One region of the Sphingomonas sp. P4_G2 genome, then DNA from elsewhere that is predicted to be linked to it. Evidence: predicted binding sites of a transcription regulator. Region 1 holds the regulator's gene; the other holds the start of a gene.
What was found. The regulator LexA, encoded in region 1, represses DNA repair genes until DNA is damaged. The targets are predictions, from matches to a motif close to GTTCCNCNCTTGTTCT.
Positions count from the first base shown of each region.

Region 2: AC1DRD_RS04215 (ribonucleoside-diphosphate reductase subunit alpha) is a predicted target of LexA. The motif match lies at 1,395-1,410, and genes of this name have one in related genera.

Region 1 covers NZ_JBFUJY010000004.1:234,649-237,960, reverse strand. Annotated here, with positions in the region: gene AC1DRD_RS13255 (ComEC/Rec2 family competence protein) at 1-1,650, shown strand, start outside; gene lexA (transcriptional repressor LexA) at 1,541-2,212, opposite strand; gene AC1DRD_RS13245 (molybdopterin molybdotransferase MoeA) at 2,269-3,312, opposite strand, start outside.
Region 2 covers NZ_JBFUJY010000001.1:910,622-913,933, reverse strand. Annotated here, with positions in the region: gene AC1DRD_RS04225 (putative bifunctional diguanylate cyclase/phosphodiesterase) at 1-54, shown strand, start outside; gene AC1DRD_RS04220 (phytanoyl-CoA dioxygenase family protein) at 81-1,073, opposite strand; gene AC1DRD_RS04215 (ribonucleoside-diphosphate reductase subunit alpha) at 1,490-3,312, shown strand, end outside.

The DNA of each region.
Region 1 (3,312 bases):
TTCCGGCAAGTGGCGTGGTTCGCCGGACTTGGCGCGACGGGCAAGGGAAACGCGCCGGTCAAGGTGATCGAACCGGGCAGGGAATCGAACGGCCTGCGCGCGGCACTGGCGGCGCATATCCAGAGCAAGGTCGAAGGTAGCGCGGGCGGGATCGCCGCTGCACTGGCCGCGGGCGACGAGGGCGCGATCTCGCTGGACGATGCCGACGCGATGCGGCGGTCGGGGCTCGCGCATCTCCTGTCAGTGAGTGGTCTGCATATTACCGCAGTGGTCGTCGCGACGATCTGGGCGGTCACGCGACTGCTCGCCTTATGGCCATGGCTGGCGCTGCGGGTGCGGATCCCGGTGGTCGCTGCGGGGGCCGGTGCGGTCGCGGCGATTGGATACACTCTGCTTACGGGCAGCCAGGTTCCGACCGCGCGATCGTGCATCGCCGCGTTGCTGGTGTTGGCGGCGCTTGCCATGGGCCGCGAGGCGATCACCTTGCGGCTGGTCGCGGCCGGCGCCTTCATCGTCCTGCTACTCTGGCCCGAGGCGCTGGCGGGGCCGAGCTTCCAGCTCAGCTTCGCCGCGGTCGGATCGCTGATCGCGTTCCACGAGCAACCGCGCGTCAAGCAATTATTCGAGAAACGCGACCAGGCCTGGTGGCGCCGTATCGCGCGCGAAATCGGATCGTTGCTGCTGACCGGCCTGGTGATCGAAGCCGCGCTGGCGCCGATCGCGCTGTACCATTTCCACAAAGAGGGCATGTATGGCGTCGTCGCCAATATCGTCGCGATCCCGCTGACCACCTTCGTCATCATGCCGGCCGAGGCGCTGGCGCTGGCGGCCGACGCGATCGGCCTGGGCGCGCCGTTCTGGTGGGTGACCACGCACGCGCTCAACCTCTTGCTGTGGATCGCGCGTACTGCGGCCAAAGCGCCGGGGTCGGTGGCGATGCTGCCCGGCATGCCGGCCGGCGCGTTCGGGCTGATGATCCTGGGATTGTTATGGCTGATGCTGTGGCGCTCGCGAATCCGTCTTGCCGGTCTTGCGCCGATGGCGATGGGCGCGGCCTGGGCGCTGGCGATCCCGGCACCCGATCTGCTGATCTCGGGCGACGGCCAGCATCTCGCGGTGCGCACGCCCAATGGCGGCGTCGCGATCCTGCGCGACAAGGCAGGGGATTATACGCGCGACACGATGACTCAGAATGCCGGGGTGGATGGGGAGGCGATGCTGCTGTCCGATCAGCCCTTCGCCCAATGCACGCCGGACGCCTGCCTCGCTCTGGTGCAATCCGGAGGACGGATATTCCGCGTCCTCGCGACGCGCAGCCTGTACCAATTGCCGTCCGACCAGTTGATCGCCGCGTGCCGCGCGGCGGACATCGTCGTCAGCGACCGGCGGTTGCCCTCAGCGTGCCGGCCGATTTGGCTCAAGCTCGATGCGCCGTTCCTGCGCCGCACTGGCGGAATGGCGATCAGCCTGGCCAGCGGACGGATCGTCACCGTCCGCCAGCCTGGTGATCGTCACCCTTGGGTTATGTCGGGTTCGCGTTCTAATCGTAACGGCGCAACAGGCCGGCGAGGCGGCCCTGGATCCGCACCTGCTGAGGAGCGTAACGCTGCGGATCGTAAGCGCGATTGGCCGGATCGAGCCGCACCATAGCACCTTCGCGGCGGAAATATTTGAGTGTCGCTTCGCTTTCCTCGATCAGCGCGACGACGATTTCCCCGTCGCGTGCCACGTCGGTGCGGCGGATCAGCGCGTAATCGCCGTCGAGAATGCCGGCCTCGACCATCGAGTCACCGGCGACTTCCAGCGCGTAATGCTCGCCGCTGCCGAGCAAGGCGGCGGGGACGGGGAGCATCGACGATCCCTCGAACGCTTCGATCGGCACGCCGGCCGCGATCCGGCCGTGCAACGGGATCTCGATCACGTCGTTGGCGGGTTCGGGAGCGGGTCGGAAATTGTTCGGCTTGGGCTGGGCGGCCACGGCACGCTTGCTGTCGGCACGTTCCGGCATCTTGAGCACTTCGAGTGCGCGTGCCCGATTGGGCAGGCGCCGTAGGAACTGCCGCTCCTCGAGCGCCGAGATCAGGCGATGCACGCCGGACTTCGACTTGAGGTCGAGCGCCTCCTTCATCTCCTCGAACGACGGCGACACGCCGGTTTCGTTCAAGCGATCGTTGATGAAGCAGATCAGCTCATGCTGCTTCTTGGTGAGCATCGACGTTCCTCCGTCCAGAACAGACGCGGAACTTTTACGGAACGTTGCGGATCAAGTCAAGCGAGCGGCAAGATGTCCACAGTATCGCCGATCGCGGCTGGCGGCGCGTGCGGCGGCCGCACGATCAGACACGTCGCGCGCGCCAGTGTGGCGAGCATCGAACTGTCCTGCATGGCGGCGGCCGAGACGCGGCCGTCGACTAACGTTCCGCGCAGATAATCCTGGCGGTGGTCGTTGGCGGGAAGCGGGTCGGCGAGTTCCGCGCGGAGCATCCGCGGCAACGGATTCGCCGCGCCGGCCATCGCGGCGATCAATGGCCGCAGGAACAAGGTGGCGGTGACGAATGCCGATACGGGGTTGCCTGGCAGACCCAGCATTATCGCCTCGCCGAGGCGCCCCGCGAGCATCGGCTTGCCCGGCCGGATCGCGATGCGCCAGAAATCCACCTCTCCACCTGCCGCTTCGAGCGCCGGGCGTACCAGATCGTGATCGCCGACCGAGGCGCCGCCAGTCGTGACGATAATATCGGCATTCGCGCCGGAGAACGCCGCGACGAGCGCGTCGAGCCGGTCGGGGAGGATCCCTGCTACAGTCACGTCGATCGGCAGATCGGCGAGCATCGCCGCCAGCATCGCGCTATTGCCTTCAGGGAGTGCCAGCGGATCGTCGCTGGCCGTGCCGGGCGCAATGAGCTCGTCGCCCGTCGCCAGGATGGCGATGCGCAGGCGGCGATTGATGTTGAGCGCACCATGCCCGCCGGTCGCCGCGAGCGCGATGGCGGCCGGTGTCAGGCGCATACCGGCGCCGATCAGCACCGCGCCCCGCTCGAAATCGAGACCCTTGCGCCGCACGCTCATGCCGCGGCGCGGTGGTCCCTCGCCGGCGAGGAGCAGCTTGCCGCCGGCGCGCTCGGCCTCTTCCTGGACAAGCACGCTGTCGGCGCCCGCGGGCATCGCCGCGCCGGTGAATATCCGCACCGCCTCGCCGCGCTCCGTCGCACCGCCAAAGGCGCGCCCCGCCGCGCTTTCGCCGATCACGCGCCAGGGGCCGGGCAAGTCGTCGAACCGGATCGCATAACCATCCATCGACGACAGATCGGC
Region 2 (3,312 bases), on a different contig from region 1:
CTCGAGCGGCTCAACGCGCCGGTCCCGACGCGCAAGGTCCGCAAAGCGAGCTGAGGGACGCGCGCCGTCGGACCCAGGCGCTACAGCCAGGGCCGCTCGTCGGGCCAGTGCATCGGATAATGGTTCACATAGTGCGCCAGGCGCGGCTGGTCGCTGCGATTGGCGCTGGCGCCGTGGGGGATTTCGTGGCGCCAGATGACGAGATCGCCCGCCCCTGCCGGCACCGTGACCGCTTCGGACGACAGGTCAACGGTGCGGGGATCGGCACCGCTCAGGCTCGCGATCCAGCCATCGGCCAGGCGATGGTGGAAGCCCGGCACGACCTGCAATGCGCCCTGATCGGCGGCGGTGTCGGTCAGATAGAGGATCGCCTGGGTCTCGAGCGCGATCGGCGCGGTCAGATTGCCATCCCAGTGCAGATGCGGCCCGGGAAAGGTGTAGCCGGGCCGGATCGGCGGGTTAAAACTCAAGCGGTCGGTCGACACGATGAGGTCGGCATGGCCGTAAAGCTCGGCGAACCCCTTCGCCATGCGCATCGAGCGGCGCGGCACGTCCATCGTCGGATGCTGGAAATGCTGGATCATGATGCCGTTGGTGCGCGGTCCGTACCAGGTCGCGGGATCGGCCGGATCGGCATCGAGGATCGACCAGAGATGCTCCGCGATCGCCGCCGCCTGGTCGCTTGTGATCGCCTGGCGCAGCACGACGACGCCGTCGCGATCCCATCGCGCCAGGTCGTCGGCGTCGAATACCGGCGCCATCGCCATCACCGCCGCCTGGCGCGCGACCTCCTCGGCCGGCGGTTCGGCGCCGTCATACCAGGCGGTGTAGCGCGCCAGTCGTGCCGCGTCGGGCGCTCCCGCGGTCGCCTCGATCCACGCGACGAATGCCGGCCAGTCGGGCTGGGCCTGTCCCAGCATCGACATCGTCTGTTCGAGCCCGAGACCGAGTATGTCGAGCAGCGTCCGGATCGGCACGGGACGTGGCTCGGCCGGCGAATCGTGGCGCGTCGTCCGCGCCCATAAAGCCCGGAGTCCGCGAATCTGATCAAATGAAGCGATCGGATCAGTCATGACTCGACCCGACCACAACCGGTTGATACGGTCCAGCTATCGACCACAATATTTTTGCGTGTTCCGTGTTCGTTCCCTTGCCTTCGCGGAAGCCCGCGGAAACTCGCGCGTCGCGGCGAATGGACCGGATCGGACCTTCCGTGAGTCGAGTCAAAATAGCGACGAATGGAGTCACTAATTCGTCATTTACGGTATTGCGTCCGACGCCGGATAGGCACAATCTGTTGTAGTTCGGTTCGGGGGCGACCCAAGCACTGGTGGAAATCCAGTCGCGATCTTATATCGCGGCAGGACCCTGCTCGTGCTTTTTAAACAGGCTGTGGACTATTTTTGTTCTCGCCTGTGGAGCCCGAATGGTAAGGTGGGGGTTCGTTCCCCCGAGTCGATTTGTGCGAGCGGAAAAGCAGGGGCGAGAGATGGATTTCAGAGACACCGAAGGAACGGGCGAAAATATGGCGACCGATGCGATCGAGGCGGCAGCGGCGACGGTGCAGGCGAATGCGGCACCCCGGACGAAGAAGCGCGATTCGAAGTCGATCGCCAAGCCATATCCAGTCGAGGTCGATCATTCCCGCGACGACCTCCTGACCGATTTCGGCAAGGACACGCTCAACGACCGCTATCTGCTGCCGGGCGAATCGTACCAGGACCTGTTCGTCCGCGTGGCGTCGGCTTATGCCGATGACGGCGCGCACGCGCAGCGCCTGTACGACTATATCTCGCGTCTGTGGTTCATGCCGGCGACACCCGTGCTGTCGAACGGCGGCACCGGACGCGGCCTGCCGATCTCGTGTTTCCTCAATTCGGTGCCCGACAGCCTCAACGGCATCGTCGATACCTGGAACGAGAATGTCTGGCTCGCCTCGCGCGGCGGCGGCATCGGCACTTATTGGGGCAATGTCCGCGGCATCGGCGAGCCGGTCGGCCTCAACGGCAAGACCAGCGGCATCATCCCGTTCGTCCGCGTGATGGACAGCCTGACGCTCGCGATCAGCCAGGGCTCGCTGCGCCGCGGTTCGGCCGCCTGTTATCTCGACATCTCGCACCCGGAGATCGAGGAATTCCTCGAGATCCGCAAACCGTCGGGCGACTTCAACCGCAAGGCGCTCAACCTGCACCACGGCGTGCTGATCCCCGACGCTTTCATGGAAGCGGTGCGCGACGGCTCCGAATGGTCGCTCAAGTCGCCCAAGGACGGCAGCGAGCGCGGCAAGGTCGATGCCCGCGCTTTGTTCCAGAAGCTGGTCGAGACCCGTCTCGCCACCGGTGAGCCGTACATCATCTTCGCCGATCACGTGAACTCGACGATGCCCAAGCATCATCGCGATCTCGGCCTCAAGGTCTCGACCTCGAACCTGTGCTCGGAAATCACCCTGCCGACCGGCAAGGATCACCTCGGCAAGGATCGCACCGCGGTGTGCTGCCTCAGCTCGCTCAACCTCGAGACCTGGGATCAGTGGAACAAGGACGAGCATTTCATCGAGGACATCATGCGCTTCCTCGACAACGTGCTGCAGGATTTCATCGACCGCGCCGAGCCCGGCATGGAGCGCGCCGCCTATTCGGCGATGCGTGAGCGGTCGGTCGGCCTCGGCGTGATGGGCTTCCACTCGTTCCTCCAGGCGCGCGGCCTGCCGTTCGAAGGCGCGATGGCCAAGTCGTGGAACATGAAGATGTTCAAGCAGATCCGCGCGCAGGTCGACGCCGCGTCGATGGCGCTGGCGGTCGAGCGCGGCCCCTGCCCCGACGCCGCCGACATGGGCGTGATGGAGCGGTTCAGCTGCAAGATGGCGATCGCACCGACCGCGTCGATCTCGATCATCTGCGGCGGCACCAGCGCGTGCATCGAGCCGATCCCGGCCAACATCTACACCCACAAAACGCTGTCGGGATCCTTCTCGGTCAAGAATCCGTATCTCGAGAAGATCTTCATCGAGAAATCGAAGAACAGCGACGCGGTGTGGAACACGATCCTCGAGCGCGGCGGCTCGGTCCAGCATCTCGACTTCCTCAGCCAGGAGGAAAAGGACTGCTACAAGACCAGCTTCGAGATCGACCAGCGCTGGCTGATCGAGCTCCAGGCCGATCGCACGCCCTATATCGACCAGTCGACCAGCCTCAATCTGTTCATCCCGGCCGATGTCGAGAAGTGGGACTTGTTGATGCTCCACTTCCGCGCGTGGGAACTGGGCGTGAAGTCGCTTTACTATCTCCGCTCGAAATCGGTGCAGCGCGCCGG